2 regions of the Flexibacterium corallicola genome follow, and region 2 is predicted to be linked to the other one. Evidence: predicted binding sites of a transcription regulator. Region 2 holds the regulator's gene; the other holds the start of a gene.
The links. The regulator PhoB, encoded in region 2, activates phosphate uptake and scavenging genes when phosphate is short. The targets are predictions, from matches to a motif close to TGTCATNNANCTGTCAT.
Positions count from the first base shown of each region.

Region 1: a site for PhoB is predicted at 3,234-3,250, ahead of P6574_RS04495 (UDP-2,3-diacylglucosamine diphosphatase). Genes of this name have one in related genera too.

Region 1 is NZ_JARRCW010000001.1:980,741-988,586, forward strand. Features, by position in the region: gene P6574_RS04475 (DMT family transporter) at 1-123, shown strand, start outside; gene P6574_RS04480 (Lrp/AsnC ligand binding domain-containing protein) at 153-389, opposite strand; gene thiD (bifunctional hydroxymethylpyrimidine kinase/phosphomethylpyrimidine kinase) at 615-1,418, shown strand; gene P6574_RS04490 (OmpP1/FadL family transporter) at 1,658-3,019, shown strand; gene P6574_RS04495 (UDP-2,3-diacylglucosamine diphosphatase) at 3,290-4,078, shown strand; gene P6574_RS04500 (glycosyltransferase family 4 protein) at 4,075-5,115, shown strand; gene P6574_RS04505 (threonine ammonia-lyase) at 5,203-6,204, shown strand; gene P6574_RS04510 (MFS transporter) at 6,305-7,486, shown strand; gene dgcA (N-acetyl-D-Glu racemase DgcA) at 7,512-7,846, opposite strand, start outside.
Region 2 is NZ_JARRCW010000001.1:3,328,283-3,336,128, forward strand. Features, by position in the region: gene P6574_RS14545 (SDR family oxidoreductase) at 1-210, opposite strand, end outside; gene P6574_RS14550 (Hsp33 family molecular chaperone) at 423-1,427, opposite strand; gene argF (ornithine carbamoyltransferase) at 1,427-2,365, opposite strand; gene P6574_RS14560 (aspartate aminotransferase family protein) at 2,376-3,563, opposite strand; gene P6574_RS14565 (GcrA family cell cycle regulator) at 4,227-4,811, shown strand; gene phoB (phosphate regulon transcriptional regulator PhoB) at 4,906-5,601, opposite strand; gene phoU (phosphate signaling complex protein PhoU) at 5,636-6,337, opposite strand; gene pstB (phosphate ABC transporter ATP-binding protein PstB) at 6,368-7,144, opposite strand; partial or broken gene pstA (phosphate ABC transporter permease PstA) at 7,220-7,846, opposite strand, start outside.

The sequences.
Region 1 (7,846 bases), 2.3 Mb from region 2:
CCGGAGGTGATTGTCGGCTCATTGATTGTCATCGCAGCAGGAATTTTTGTCATCTTGCGAGAACATCAGCTGGGATATGACAGAACCAGAGCGCGGCGGGCCTCAACACCTTCCAAGGCATAGGGCAGACAGTTTTTTGCCTGCCTTTTACTCTAGAATGCTTTGAAGGTGATGATGGTACGTGTATCTTGAATACCATCAATGCAATGGAGTTGCTTGGATACAAAGTGGCCAATATCTTGCCCCTCTTCCAGATAGATCTTGACCATAAGGTCCATTTCTCCGGAAATGGAGTAGGTTTCAGAGGCAATTTCCGCATCTGCTATGGCGTTTGCGACCTGATAGGTCTTGCCCAGTTGGCATTTTATCATCACATAAAATGGTGTCATTGCTAACCCTTTGAATACTGTCGTGGTTTGAAGGCAGTGTGGCCTGAATTGTGATCGTAAACAAGCATCAATCCCAAAGAGCAGTTTTTTAAGTTCTCCGCGCTCCTCTTGATCTGGGTAGTCATGAAAACAGGCAGAGAGATGGGTTTGAGAACGTGAATCTTCGTTGAATGGAATAAAATATAATATTATAAGTCATGGACTTACAAGATAGGAGACGAGCTTATGACCCCGATTGCTGTAACAATTGCCGGATCTGATTCTGGAGGGGCTGCGGGAGTTCAGGCGGACCTGAAAACCTTTTCAGCACTGGGGGTTTATGGTGCGACGGTTTTTTGTGCTCTAACTGCGCAAAATACCAAAGGAGTCTCCGCTATTCATGAGGTGCCGGCAGATTTTATTTTTGCGCAAATAAAAGCCGTGTTTACGGACCTTGCTGTCAATGCTGTCAAAATCGGAATGGTCTCTACTTGTGAGGCAATTGAAGCTGTTTCGAAGGGCCTGCAGCAGTATAATCAAGCTCCCATTGTGCTAGACCCTGTCATGGTCGCCAGCTCTGGTGATTTGTTATTGCATTCCGATGCGATGGATGGATTGAAGAAAAAACTCTTCCCACTTGCTTTAATCATTACGCCCAATATGGCAGAGGCGGCGCTATTGCTTGACCGTCCTATTGCCCGAAATGCGCAAGAGTTTAAAGATCAGGCCAAGGCCCTTCTAGACTTGGGAGTGAAGAGTGTCCTGTTAAAAGGGGGGCATGGGCTGGACCAAAAATCAGATGATTTATATCTGGATCAACAAGGTACAGAACTCTGGCTACGAGACACCAGATATTCTACTGAAAACACTCACGGAACTGGTTGCACTTTATCCTCGGCTATTGCGTCGGGCCTGGCTAAGGGGCTAGGAGTTGAAACTGCCTTGCAAGAAGCTAAAGACTACATCTCGGGGGCTATCCGAGCGGCGGATACTCTGCATATAGGGAGTGGTCACGGCCCCGTCCATCACTTTTATAAAGTCTGGAAGTAGTTCAGAGATTTTACTGGATGTCGTTTCAAAGGCGTCTTCACTCAATTACGGGGAGGTCCATGACCTCCCAAATGGTACGTATTAAAATTATAATTGTACGTGTATTTGTAATTTATACTTAATGTTTTAAGTACTTATGATAAATATCTAGTATTTTTATTATTATGTAAATAAATCATCAAGTGCTATTCTTTCTCAAATGGTCTTATGTACGCCTGACTGTTTGGGAGAAGTTCATAATGCTTAAAACATCTAATATTCTTTTTGGCATAAGTGGGCTACTGCTTGTAGTTGGCAGCCAGCAGGCTCAAGGCGGAGCCTTTGCTCTTCGCGAACAGTCCGCTTTCTATCAGGGCCTTTCATTCGCTGGTTACGGCGTGCAAAGCGAAAGCCTTTCCTCAATGTTCTGGAATCCTGCAACAATTGTGGGCAGAGAGGGTATGCAAGGGGAGAGTGTGAATACGGGCGTCTTCCCAAGGGCGGATATTGATACAGACTATGCGGCATATGACACTCCAGAAAACGGCTTTGTGCCACTTAATAATATACCAGGAGCGGCAGCGGGTTCTGCTGGAGATGTTGGAGAAAATGCCTGGCTTGGCTCGTCCTATGGGACCTATCAGGTCAATGATCGGATTTTCCTAGGGCTTTCTGTCACTGCGCCCTTTGGGCTTGCCACAAAACCTAATTCAGAATGGGCTGGGCAGATTTATGCACGTTCTTCACGAGTCTTGTCTGTGAACGCAACACCTATGATTGGTACAGCTATAACAGATTACCTTTCGGTTGGTGTCGGGCTACAGGTCCAGTATTTTCAAGTTCGCCTAAAAAGCGCATTCCCGCCAGGTGGAGAAGGAGTACTGGAAAGATTTGTCGGTCTTGAGGGAATTAGGGCAGACGCGGGGACTGCGGAGCTTGAAGGCGAAGATCATAATTTGGGGTTTGGAGGTACTATAGGGGTTCTCATCAATCCAATGGAGAACCTACAGATTGGCGTAGGCTACCGTTCTCCTATTCGGCATGAATTAAAAGGGCATTTGAAAAAACCGGCTTTTAGTTTTTTTGGTATGGAAGTGCCTGCAGAGAGAACGCCAATTACATCAACTCTTACTCTTCCTGAGCAAATCAATGCGTCCTTCCAATACGACTTCTTAGAAAATGCCCGTATCATGGGGACCTTCGAATGGACAAACTGGAGCCGTTTTAGTTCGTTTAAGGTCTACAATCGTGTTACGGGAGAAGAGGAGACCGAACTCTCCTTTTTCTATAATGATGGGTACTATCTCTCCATTGGCGGGGAGTACGACTATAATGGACAATTCACATTCAGAGCTGGAGTTGGTTATGAGTGGTCGCCCATAGATGATGCAAACCGTAGCCCTCGGTTACCGGATACCGATCGGGTGTGGCTTAGCGCAGGCTTAAGTTACAACTACAAAGATTGGCTGTCTGCGGATATTGGCTACTCTCACCTCTTTGCAGTTGGTGATGATAAAATAAATATAAACCCCGATAGCTTCCAATACGAAGGCGTTTGGTTTGAAGGTAATGTTGATGGAGCCGCTGACATTATCTCAGGTTCTATTCGAATAAAGTATTAATATTTTTGTTTTGATATGCGTGAAATGTTATTTTATTTAAAATATGCTTGCAGTAACTATTGTTGTTGTTGAATATGATTAGTATTGTGTGATTTTATATTTACTATTTTTGATGAAGTATTAGATTAATATTATTGCTAGCTATTATTATCTATAGAATAGTTTGATGATTTTCCCGTTTGAAAACAGTCACAAATAGTTCGTGGGAATCGGCTGTTATCAGGCTGACATTTCTTATTTGGAGCTATTGCGGTGATTAATGAAACTTCAATGGGTCATTATAAAACTCTGTTTCTCTCGGATATCCATCTTGGCACCAGAGGGTGTCAGGCTTCTATGGTCCTTGAGCTTCTCAGGGAAACGGAAGCCGAGACCATTTACCTTCTGGGAGATATTGTGGATGGCTGGCGGCTGCGCCGTTCTTGGTACTGGCCCCAGTTGCATAATGATGTGGTACAAAAACTCCTGAGAAAAGCCCGAAAAGGGACGAGGGTTGTATATGTACCCGGGAATCACGATGAATTCATGCGTGACTTCTTGGGTAATGATTTTGGGGGCATCGAGATTGTTGATCAAGCACTTCATGAAACCGTGGATGGCAAGCGATACCTTGTCATTCACGGTGATCAATTTGATGTGGTTGTACGCCATGCAAAGTGGCTTGCCCTACTTGGAGATTGGTCCTACCGGAGTGCACTCAAGGTAAACCTTGTTGTTAATTTCTGCCGCAGGAAACTGGGTTTTTCCTATTGGTCCTTGTCCGCTTGGGCCAAGATGAAAGTTAAGAACGCCGTAAACTTTATCGGAAATTTTGAAGAAGCTCTGGTTCATGCGGCCGCAGAACAGCAAGTGGATGGCGTTATTTGCGGGCACATTCACCATGCCGCTAGCCATCATCACTTGGGCTTGCACTATGTGAATACTGGAGACTGGGTGGAAAGCTGCAGTGCTGTCGTCGAACACCATGACGGCACTTTGGAGCTTATTGAGTGGGGAGAACGGCGGCTCCAACCAGAGCCGTCCCTAAGGAGTTCTGATACTTCGCAGGTGGCCGCATGAGCTCCGTTCTCATCGTAACAGACGCTTGGAAACCTCAGGTAAACGGCGTTGTTCATAGTCTGGAAAGGCTGGGGCTTGAACTACGTAAAATGGGCAAGCGTACCGAGTTTCTGACGCCCCAGAACTTTACGCACTTGCCAATGCCTTCTTATCCCGAAATAAGGCTCAGCCTCGCGGCCCCGGCATCTGTGCGCAGGAGTGTTGAAAACTTCAACTGCGATTATCTTCATATTGCTACCGAGGGGCCTCTGGGCTGGTTTGCCAGACAGGCCGCCTTAAAGATGGAATTGAGTTTCACGACCAGTTACCATACGCGCTTTCCAGAGTATGTACGTGCGCGAGCACCAGTTCCGTTGCAGTGGTCATATGCATGGCTGCGGAATTTTCACAATGCTGCTTCAGCGTGTATGGTCGCGACCAAGTCTTTGGAAGATGATCTGAGGGAAAGAGGGTTTCACAACCTGGTCCGCTGGTCTCGTGGGGTTGATGGCGAGCAATTTAAGCCGTGTTCCAGCAATGTGTATGATGGCTTGAAAGGCCCCATATTTCTTTATGTTGGCCGTGTGGCCGTTGAAAAAAATATTGAGACATTTCTTGAGCTTGATCTGCCAGGAACAAAAGTGGTCGTGGGTGGTGGTCCGCGGCTGCAACAGCTTCAATCTGCATACCCTGCGGTAGTTTTTAAAGGTCCCCTTACTGGATGGGCGTTGGTGGAGCATTATGCGGGGGCAAGTGTTTTTGTTTTCCCGAGCAAAACCGATACATTTGGAAACGTGATTTTGGAAGCCTTGGCCTGTGGAACTCCAGTCGCCGCATATCCCGTTATGGGTCCCAAAGATATTTTGGGAGGAAATCAGGCGGGTATTCTCTCGCAGAATCTGGAGGAGGCCGCAATCGCAGCCCTGAAGTTGGATGGTGACTATTGTCGGAAGTTTGCTCAAACGTTTTCTTGGGAAGCCAGCGCCCATCGATTTTGGAAAAATGTTACAGTAAAAGGCAAGTTGGAACATACCATTAGGGTAAACGGGAGCGTCTAGATACTTGGAATATATTGACCTTCTTTTTTGAGGATCATAGGGTATACAATTGTTTTTCGACAACCCTTTCAACTCTCAAGAGAGTCCATGTCACATTCCCTTGCTCGTACTCGCGCTCCTGGTTTCAAACAAATAAAGGCAGCGGCAAAACGCATTGAAAGCCATGCTGTAAAAACCCCGCTGCTGAGCTTTCCGGTTTTGAATGACAGGGTTGGGGGGACAGTCCTCATCAAGCCGGAAAGTCTACAAAGAACGGGCAGCTTCAAGTTTCGCGGAGCGTTTAACCGGCTTTTACAAATACCGGAGCAACAGCGTGCTAAGGGAGTTATCGCCTGCTCTTCAGGAAACCATGCGCAAGGTGTTGCAGCCGCCGCAAAACTGCTGGGCATCAATGCGAAAATTATTATGCCCTCCGACGCGCCAGCCATAAAAGTTCAGCGTACAAAGTCATTTGGTGCGCAAGTCATCCTCTATGACAGGGCAGGTGCAGACAGAGATGCCCTGTTACTCGACCTCAGGGAAGAAACGGGTGCAACACTTGTCCACCCCTATGAGGACCCCGAAGTAATCGCGGGGCAGGGGACTGTGGGACTTGAGATTGCCCAACAGGCAGAAGCAATGGGATATAAACCGGATGCTGTCATCGTGTGCACAGGCGGTGGTGGGCTTTCCAGTGGAATTGCCATTGCTTTTAAAGAGCTCTTGCCTGCCTGTGAGTTTTACACCTGTGAACCTGTCGGGTTTGATGATGTTGCCCGCTCCGTTTTGGCCCAAAAACGTGTTTCCAACGCACACCTTTCCGGTTCCATATGTGATGCAGTTCTCACGCCAACTCCGGGGGAAATTGCTTTTTCTGTCCTGCGTTCACAGGTTACCAAGGGCTTAGTTGTGAGTGATGATGAGGCTTTGGCGGCCATTGCCTTTGCCTTTAATGAACTAAAACTGGTTGTCGAGCCGGGAGGTGCAGTGGCACTGGCGGCGATTTTGGCAGGGCGCTTGGATTTGAATGGACGAACGGTAGCCCTGACTATATCGGGGGGTAATGTGGAGGGAAGTGTGATGGCACGAGCGCTCGAGAATTTCTCTTAGGTGCGATTTGCTTTTCCGCTTGCTCTCTAGGTTATCCGTGGTAAGGGGGAGCAGGTTTTACTGCTCCTTTGGGTTTTAAAAATTAACAGGAATTTTGGGTATGGCCTCAGCGGCGTCTTCCGGTTCAAGCCGATGGTTAACCGTCGGTGTTAGCCTAATCTTTGCAAGTTACTTTTTCGGCTTCGGGCTATTTCTTCCCTTTTTTCCGGTTTTTCTGGAGCAAGCGTCCTTTACACCGGTACAAATAGCGCTGTTTGTTGCCATTCCAAATATAGTAAAAGTGGTGGCAACGCCTGTAGCTACAGCTCTCTCTGACCGGGCTGGTCGGCGCAGACATTCCATGGCGATCTATGGTTTAACATGCGCGGTGGCTTTTCTTTCCCTACTGTTCTTGGAGGGGTACTGGTCAATTCTCGCGGTAGTCCTCCTTCTCTCCGTTGCTATTGCGCCGCTTCAGCCTTTATCCGATGCCTATGCATATGAGGCGGTCAAGCATCAGGGGATCAACTATGGCTTTACACGCTCTTGGGGATCTGCTGCTTTTATCGGAGCCACCACGTTTGGAGGGTGGTATCTTGGTGTTTTCTCGGCCAAGGGACTTCAGTTTTTCACGGCAATTGGCTTTATCGCTATGGCAGCGGTTGCGCTCCTAAGTCCTGGCATGCCCTCCGAAAACGGAGGAGAGAAAAAGATAAGCCCTTGGAAGACAGAGGAATTCAAGAGCTTTGGTCTCCATAGTATCCTTCTGGCAGCAGGGCTTATTTTGGGAAGTATGGCAGCTCTTTACAGTTTTGGCAGCCTTTACTGGATCGAGCACGGTGTGGCTGACGACGTTGTGGGTCTCCTGTGGTCATTTGGAGTAATCTCCGAAATTGTTGTGTTTTTGTTGGGAGCTGCTTTAGTTTCCCGTCTTGGCTCCCTGCCGCTCATTCTTATTGGTGGCCTTGCAGCTATGGTTCGATGGGTGGTGTTTCCTCAAGCTCTCGAGATTCCCCATGCGTTTGCCCTTCAGGCGCTTCACGGTGCAAGTTTTGGCATGGTCCATATTGGTCTAATGGCATTTCTTGCTGACAAAGTTCCCTCTAAAACCCTCGGAAGTGTTCAGGGCCTTGCGGGAATGTATATCGGCATCGTTTTGGGGGGCTCAGGTCTTCTGGCCGGCTGGCTTTATGAAATCAACCCAGCCTATGCATTTTATGCAATGACTGTTGTCGCCTGTGCTGGTTTGCTGGTGCTCTTTTCAATGTGGTCCAAAATTAGCCGCTTGAAATCAGCTTTCTAGCAACTTGAAGCATGATGCACCTCACTTACCCCCACAGATGCGGGGAAGGGGGATGCATCAGGCTTCCTTCAAAGTGGAAGCCATTGGCTCTGTCTTCGCTCAGTAGTAAAGGGCCATCAAGGTCCACATAATCAGCTTTCTGTGCAAGCATAAATGCAGGGGCCATAGCCAGAGAGGAGCCCAGCATACAGCCCACCATGGTAGTAAAGCCCATAGATTTTGCATCGGCCATCAGCTTGAGTGCTTCGGTAAGACCTCCGGTTTTATCCAGTTTGATGTTTACTGCAGAGTACCGGCTTTTGAGCATGGGTAAATCAGCGGATGTATGCAGGCTTTCATCGGCACAAATTGGCACCAAAT
Region 2 (7,846 bases):
GAGGAAGAAAGCCCGCTCGATCCCTTCAAAAAGGTGTGGCATTTCTTCGATATTCTCAAAGCTGCCTTCAACTAGTTCCACTCCCTTGAGCGCTAAATCTGTGGCTCTAGTCTTATCTCTCACCAAGGCACGAACTTGAACACCATTTTGAACTAGCAAATCAACGACTTGCTTTCCAGTTGTTCCGGTAGCTCCGGTCAGTAAGATCATTATTTTTATCCCAATTATGTGCACTACCATACCAACTGGTAGAGCACTCTAGGATTTTCAATAGTGAAAACAAATATTGATTATAACTATAAAAAATGGAGTCAAAATAACTGAACTTCAAGAGATTTCTATACACTTTTAAAGTAAAAGGCACAGCCATCCAAAGAAGAACTCCGGCCTTAAAAGACCAGAGCAGTACTTATGAGGGAAGCTTAGGATTCATCTTCGGAGAAGACATCCTTGGTAAGCAAAGTATAGCTCTGACTGCAAAAATCGCAGGTAATCGAGATATTTTCTTGCGTCTTTAACTCGTCTTGATCTTCTTTTGGGAAACCTCGAAGAGTTTTTTTGAGCTTCTCTTCCGAACATGTGCATCGGTCTGCCATAGGATGAGGGTCATAAACCCGAGCGCCCCGCTCATGGAACAGCCTGAACAGCAATTGTTCTATTCCAAGATCAGGATCAACAATCTCATCATCCTTGACCGTATCCACCAAAGATTTGGCTTCTACCCATGCATCATCTTCTTCTACAAAGTGCGCTGGTGTACCTTCCGGAGCATCTCCCGGGTGAATATCTGCGGCTCGCATGCGCTCAGGTGCTTGAGGGAGAAACTGAACCATAATGCCGCCAGCGCGCCAAGTATGATTGTAGCTCCCCTTCTCGTCAGCCTTCAACACTTCCGCGACAGAAAGGCGGACCCGCGTCGGTATCTGCTCGGACTTTAGGAAGTATTCGTGTGCAGCTTCTTCCAAAGAGATGCCATTCAGAGCCACAATGCCTTGGTAGCGGCTGGTGTGAGCACCCTGATCGATTGTGAACGCCAGATGCCCCTTGCCGAGCAAATCTTCCGGCTTGAAGCCTTCCTGCTGCGCGACAGAACTCACACGCTCTTCATCAAAAGAAGCTGTTGCGCGCAAGCCGTCAGGCGCATTGAAGTCCACAACCATCATGGACACAGCACCATCACTTTGTGCCTGCAACGTCAACCGCCCGTCAAACTTCAACGTACTTCCCAGCATCGCTGTCAGAACAGTTGCCTGCGCAAGCAACTTCTTGACAGGCACCGGGTAGTCATGACGGGCAAGCATGCTGTCCAAAACTGCGCCCAGACGTACACTTCGCCCGCGAACGTCCAGCCCCTCAACCGAGAAAGGAAGGACAACATCATCACCCACAGGCTTCACTTTAGACGTTTGCTCTTGGCTTTTATTCATTATTCCTCCGGCAGTGCATCAAGACACCATGCCATAATTCCTTTTTGAGCGTGCAGTCGGTTTTCAGCTTCATCGAAAACAACCGACTGTGGGCCATCCATTACCGCATCCGTAACCTCTTCGCCACGGTGAGCTGGCAAACAGTGCATAAATATTGCTTCATTATGCGCCTTGGCCATCAAGTTATCATTCACCTGATACGGGCTCAGCAGGTTATAGCGGTAAGAAGCGTCTTCATCGCCCATAGAAACCCAGCAATCAGTAATGACAGCATGACAGCCAGAAACTGCTTCAATCGGGTCCTCGGTAATGGTGACATTGCCACCTTGACGCTTGACTGCTTCTAACCACTCCTGCGGAACAGTCAACTCCTTTGGCGCCCCCACGACAAGCTCGAAATCCAGCTTTGCGCTCGCTTGCATCCACGAGTAGAGTACGTTGTTGCTATCCCCAACCCATGCAATCCGCTTGCCTTGAATAGGCCCGCGATGTTCTTCAAACGTCATGATATCCGCCATAATCTGGCAGGGATGGGACTCTTTTGTCAGACCGTTTATGACAGGTATATCAGAATACTGTGCCAGTTCGCGAACAGCTTCATGATCCAACATACGGATCATGATCATATCAACGAAACGGCTGAGAACACGGGCGGTATCAGGAATAGATTCCCCGCGCCCCAGCTGCATTTCCTTACCAGTCAGCATAAGCGGCTCACCACCCAGCTCCCGCGCACCCACATCAAAAGAGATGCGTGTACGTGTTGAGGGCTGTTCAAAGATCATAGCCAACGTCCGCCCCGAAAGAGGGCCGGATTTACCACGTTGAGCCTCTCTCCTTTTTTTCAAAAGGGAGGCACCATCAAGAATTTTTCGCAGCTCACCTGCTGGCAACTCAGAGATATCAAGAAAATGTTTGGGCTTTGAAACAACGGACATGGATTAACTCTTATTTCTTTTGTGCAGCTTCAGTTGCTAAAGCTGCCGTCTCCAGCATCTCAACAAGCTGGGAAATTTCTTCTTCACTGATGACCATCGGAGGCATAATGCGAAGGACATTTTCTCCCGCAGGAACTGGCAGAAGACCATTGTCGCGACAGGCTTTTAAAGTTAGACCTTGGTCACCCTTGCAAACCAGCCCAAGCATTAAACCAGAACCTCGGACTTCCTTGAATACTTCTGGATGGCTATCCACCAAAGCCGCCAGTTTCTGCTTAAGCAGAAGTGACTTCTTCTGGACTTTCTCCAAAAATTCCGGTTCAAGAACAATACTTAACACGGCCTTACCAACAGTCATGGCCAGAAGGTTCCCACCATAAGTGGTGCCGTGGGTTCCAGCGCTCATGCCAGACGCCACTTCATCGGTCGCGAGAAAGGCTCCCAGAGGGAAGCCTCCGCCGATTCCCTTGGCAACAGCCATTACATCTGGTTCAATTCCTGCCCATTCATGGGCAAAGAACTTACCTGTTCGCCCTACACCACACTGAATTTCATCCAGAACCAAAAGCAAGCCATGTTCATCACAAAGGGCGCGCAGCGCTCTAAGGAAGGCCGGATCAAACGCCTTAATGCCCCCTTCACCTTGAATGGGTTCTAGCAAGATAGCCGCAGTTTGCGGACCAATTGCAGCTTTGACTGCCTCCAGATCGGCAAAAGGAACTTTGTCGAACCCTTCCAGAGCAGGGCCAAACCCCTCAAGGTATTTCTGCTGACCGCCTGCGGCAAGGCCGGCCATTGTCCGCCCGTGAAAGGCACCTTCGAAGGTAATGATCCGATATTTTTCGGGTTCCCCCTTGGCATAGAAATAGCGCCGTGTAGTCTTGATAGCGCCTTCCACAGCCTCAGTGCCCGAATTGCAGAAGAACACCTTATCGGCGAAGCTATTGTCCACCAGAAGTTGCCCAAGCTCTTCCTGCTCTTTACTGCGATAAAGGTTCGACACATGCCACAGGGTTTCCGCCTGCTTTTGTAAAGCCTCAACGAGTTTTGGATGAGAATGTCCCAAGCCGCTCACAGCAACACCAGAAGCGCAATCCATATATCGTCGACCATCATTCGCATACAGCCAGACACCTTCCCCCCGCTCGAACTCAAGCTCGGAACGTACATAGGTCTGAAAGAGCGACGAAGTCGTCATATCCTACTCCTTGGATAGGGTCTCTTCTCATTCGAAAGAAGAGCAATTTTGTTTCAGCAAGCAACTAAGAGAACGTCGTTTAAGACCCCTTAATTTCAAAAGAAGTTATATAAAGAGCTTTCACTTCTAACTGTCAATCATCTTTACGTATTGCAAAGGTTTTTTGCCAAGTTTACAGGACTAAAAAGCCCTCTTTATTTACGTTTCAAACGCTCGGCCTGATAGGGACACCAAACACAACTCAAGGTTATAAATGCCACCATACTTTATAGCTAGTATGAATACAGAGAGCTTCTAGCAAATGGGGTGACACAAACAAACATCTTAAAAAATTCTCATGTATTTATTGAGAAGTTGGCAAGCCGATATTAATTCCAGCAAAAAAAATATTTAGAATTATTTGCAGTACATACAGTTATTATGTCCATTCGACCACCACGAGATCATGGACAACTCCTTGACTTAGTTTAATTCTGGGGAAAACCGACTACAAACCAACATGATTTATTTGGCATCATTGCTACTCCAATATTCACTATAGTAGGGTCAGTGCTAAGTGGGAAACACCTTCTCGTTTCCAATGACTGGATGTAATGCAGCTAATCTACAGCGACTACACACAAAAGTTGTACTCGAGAAGACAGTAGGAAGATGGGGACTTCTATGAGCTGGACGACTGATCGTGTTGAACTCCTAACCAAGCTATGGGCTGAAGGTCTCAGCGCTAGCCAAATCGCGGCAGAACTGGGGAATGTCACTCGAAACGCAGTTATAGGAAAAGTCCACAGGCTAGGCTTATCCGGCCGTGTCAAATCAACGAACTCTAGTAAGCCACGGCGTAACACTTCTTCTTCAACATCACCTTCTCCCAGAAAAACTGCGCCTCCTGCATCTGCAAAAAGTGACAGTGCACCCGTTAAAGCTCGAAGTGCTTCTCCGTTATCTCAACAAACACACCAACCAAGTGTGTCTGGGGCAAACGCCTTAAAGATTGAGCCGGAAATTATCCCGGTGGGAGAGATTGAACCAGTTTCTTCGCCTGATAGCCTGATGCCAATGTCGGAGCGGGCGACTATACTTAGCCTGAATGAACGCACTTGTAAGTGGCCTATTGGTGATCCCGGCGGGGAAGACTTTCATTTTTGCGGGCGTCAATCAGATGGATCGACACCATATTGCGCTCACCATCGCAGGGTTGCCTATCAGCCAGTCAGCGAAAGAAGACGCGAACGTAAAGCAACTGCTTAAGTTCAAAACGACATTGTGTCGAAAACCACGTATTGAACAGCAAAAAGCCCATGCTTTTTGCTGTTATTTTTTATAACCTCTTAACTCAGGTCGATTATGCCACTGCATACTGATCGTTAAACGAATACCCAGCGCCCCGAACAGTCCGGATGGGATCTTTCTGTTTTCCGCGGTTTATCGCTTTGCGCAGGCGGCCAACATGAACATCAACAGTCCTTTCATCCACATACACATCATGCCCCCAAACACCATCCAGCAATTGTTCGCGTGAATATACTCGTCCCGGAGCCTTCATCAAAAACTCCAGAAGCCGGAACTCAGTTGGGCCAAGGTGAATTTCCTTCCCCAAACGCCTGACACGGTGGGTCTCCCGGTCCAGTTCAATATCCCCGGACTTTAACTGTGAAGATACGACCTCGGGCTTACTGCGCCGCAAAATGGCGCGAATGCGTGCCATCAGCTCAGGAACAGAGAACGGTTTGACAACATAATCATCAGCTCCGGTGGAGAGTCCTCGTACACGTTCGGTTTCTTCTCCCCGCGCTGTCAGCATGATGATTGGAATCTGTGCAGTTTCCTCTCTGGCTCTCATGCGACGACACAGCTCAATACCCGAGACACCCGGTAACATCCAGTCCAGCAACACAAGATCCGGTTGACTTTCCTGAAGCCGCAAATCCGCCTCATCCCCTTTCATGCAGACTTCCACATTGTAGCCTTCTGCCTCAAGGTTATATTGCAAGAGCAGGCTCAAAGACTCTTCATCTTCAACAACAAGAATATCAGGCATAGTTAAGATGTCTTTCCATGAACTATTAAGTCAACTAGTTCGCCAAGGCGTTCAATTCATCACTTTTGGGCCGCTCGTTCGGCAAGTGCTCCCCGGTGATCTTATAGTAAATATTCTCGGCAATGTTCGTTGCATGATCACCAATTCGTTCAATATTTTTAGCACAAAACAATAAATGCGCACATTTTGTAATGCTGCGCGGGTCCTCCATCATATAGGTAAGCAGCTCTCTGAAAATGGACGTATAAAGAGCATCAATCTCTTCATCCCGCAATTGAACCTGTCTCAAAACCTCCAGATCCCCACTCGTATATGTATCCAGAGTATCCTTCAGCTGGCAAAGCGCAAGGTCTGCCATATGCTCAACACCTTGCGCCCACTCCTTTGAGCCTAACCCCCCCTTTATAGCCAGTGTCCTCTTGGAGATATTCTTGGCCAAATCTCCGACCCTTTCAAGATCATTGGAAATTCGCATAGCCGCAACCACTTCCCTGAGATCACTTGCCATGGGCTGGCGGCGCGCAATAATGGAAACACTCAAATCTTCCAGCTCACTTTGCATTGCGTCCAACCGCTTGTCAGCCTCAATCGTACTTTCAGCCAGTTTCCGGTTGTCGGTCAAAAGCGCTTGAATAGAGTCTCTAACCAGAGTTTCTGCCATACCGCCCATTTCAAGAACCCGCGTGGCAAGATTTTTCATTTCATCATTAAAGGCCGACACAATATGGTCTGACATAGCCAATCACCTGTTATGCTTTCGTTCTTATCAGCCAATGCGGCCAGTTATATAATCTTGCGTGCGCTGGTCTTTTGGGTTCGTAAATATATCGTTGGTTAAACTTTCCTCCACCAAGCTTCCGAGGTGAAAGAATGCGGTGCGCTGGGAAACACGGGCAGCCTGCTGCATGGAGTGCGTTACGATAACAATCGTGTAGTTTTCACGAAGCTCATCAATCAACTCCTCCACCTTGGCAGTGGCAATGGGGTCCAGAGCCGAACAGGGCTCATCCATCAAGATGACTTCCGGAGAAACTGCAATGGCTCTGGCGATACACAGCCGTTGCTGCTGACCGCCGGACAGTCCCGTCCCTGGCTCATCCAAGCGGTCTTTGACTTCTTCAAAAAGCCCCGCCTTTTGGAGACTGTTTGCTACAATTTCTTCAAGATCAGACTTTGATTGAGCAAGACCATGAATACGCGGACCATATGCAACATTTTCAAAAATCGACTTTGGGAAAGGGTTGGGCTTTTGAAAAACCATACCCACCCGTGCTCTCAGCTCAACAACATCAATGCTGGGATCATAAATATCGTCGTGGTCAAGGTAGATCCCTCCTTCCACCCGGCAACTTTCAATCGTATCATTCATGCGGTTCAGGCAACGTAGGAACGTTGATTTCCCACACCCCGATGGACCAATAAGTGCGGTTACCTGATTCTTTCTGATCTCCAGATGAATAGCGTTGAGAGCCTGCTTTTGACCATAGTAGACACAAACGCCTTCACCACGCATTTTTAATGGTATTTCTCTATCGGTTTCCATAGTCACATCATTCACCACTGGACCAGTTATTTGGCTTCTGCCTGTTGTTTCAAACTTGTACATTTCACCCTCAAATCACCAGCGACGTTCAAACTTCTTGCGCAAAACAATTGCGATTGCATTCATGCAAATTAAGAACCCGAGCAGCACCATGATGGCTGCTGACGTTTTTTGCTGGAATGCAGGCTCGGGAAAGTCTGCCCACATGAAAATTTGCACTGGGAGAACCGTAGAAGGATCCAGCGGAGTACCTGGTACATCCACAATGAAGGCAACCATACCGATCATGAGAAGCGGGGCGGTTTCGCCCAACGCCTGCGCCATTCCGATGATTGTTCCCGTCAATATCCCTGGCATGGCTAGAGGCAACACATGATGGAACACGGCTTGTAAGCGAGATGCACCGACCCCCAAGGCCGCTTCACGAATTGAAGGCGGTACAGCCTGCAGAGCAGCTCGGGACGCAATTATAATGGTTGGCAAAGTCATCAAGGCAAGGACCATTCCACCAACAACGGGGGCGGACCTTGGTAGGCCAAACACATTCAAAAAGACTGCCAGCCCCAATAGACCAAACACAATCGACGGGACGGCCGCCAGATTGTTGATGTTTACTTCAATAAACTGGGTCCAGCGGTTTTTCGGTGCAAACTCTTCCAGATAAATTGCGGAGGCAACACCTACTGGAAAGGAGAGAGAGAG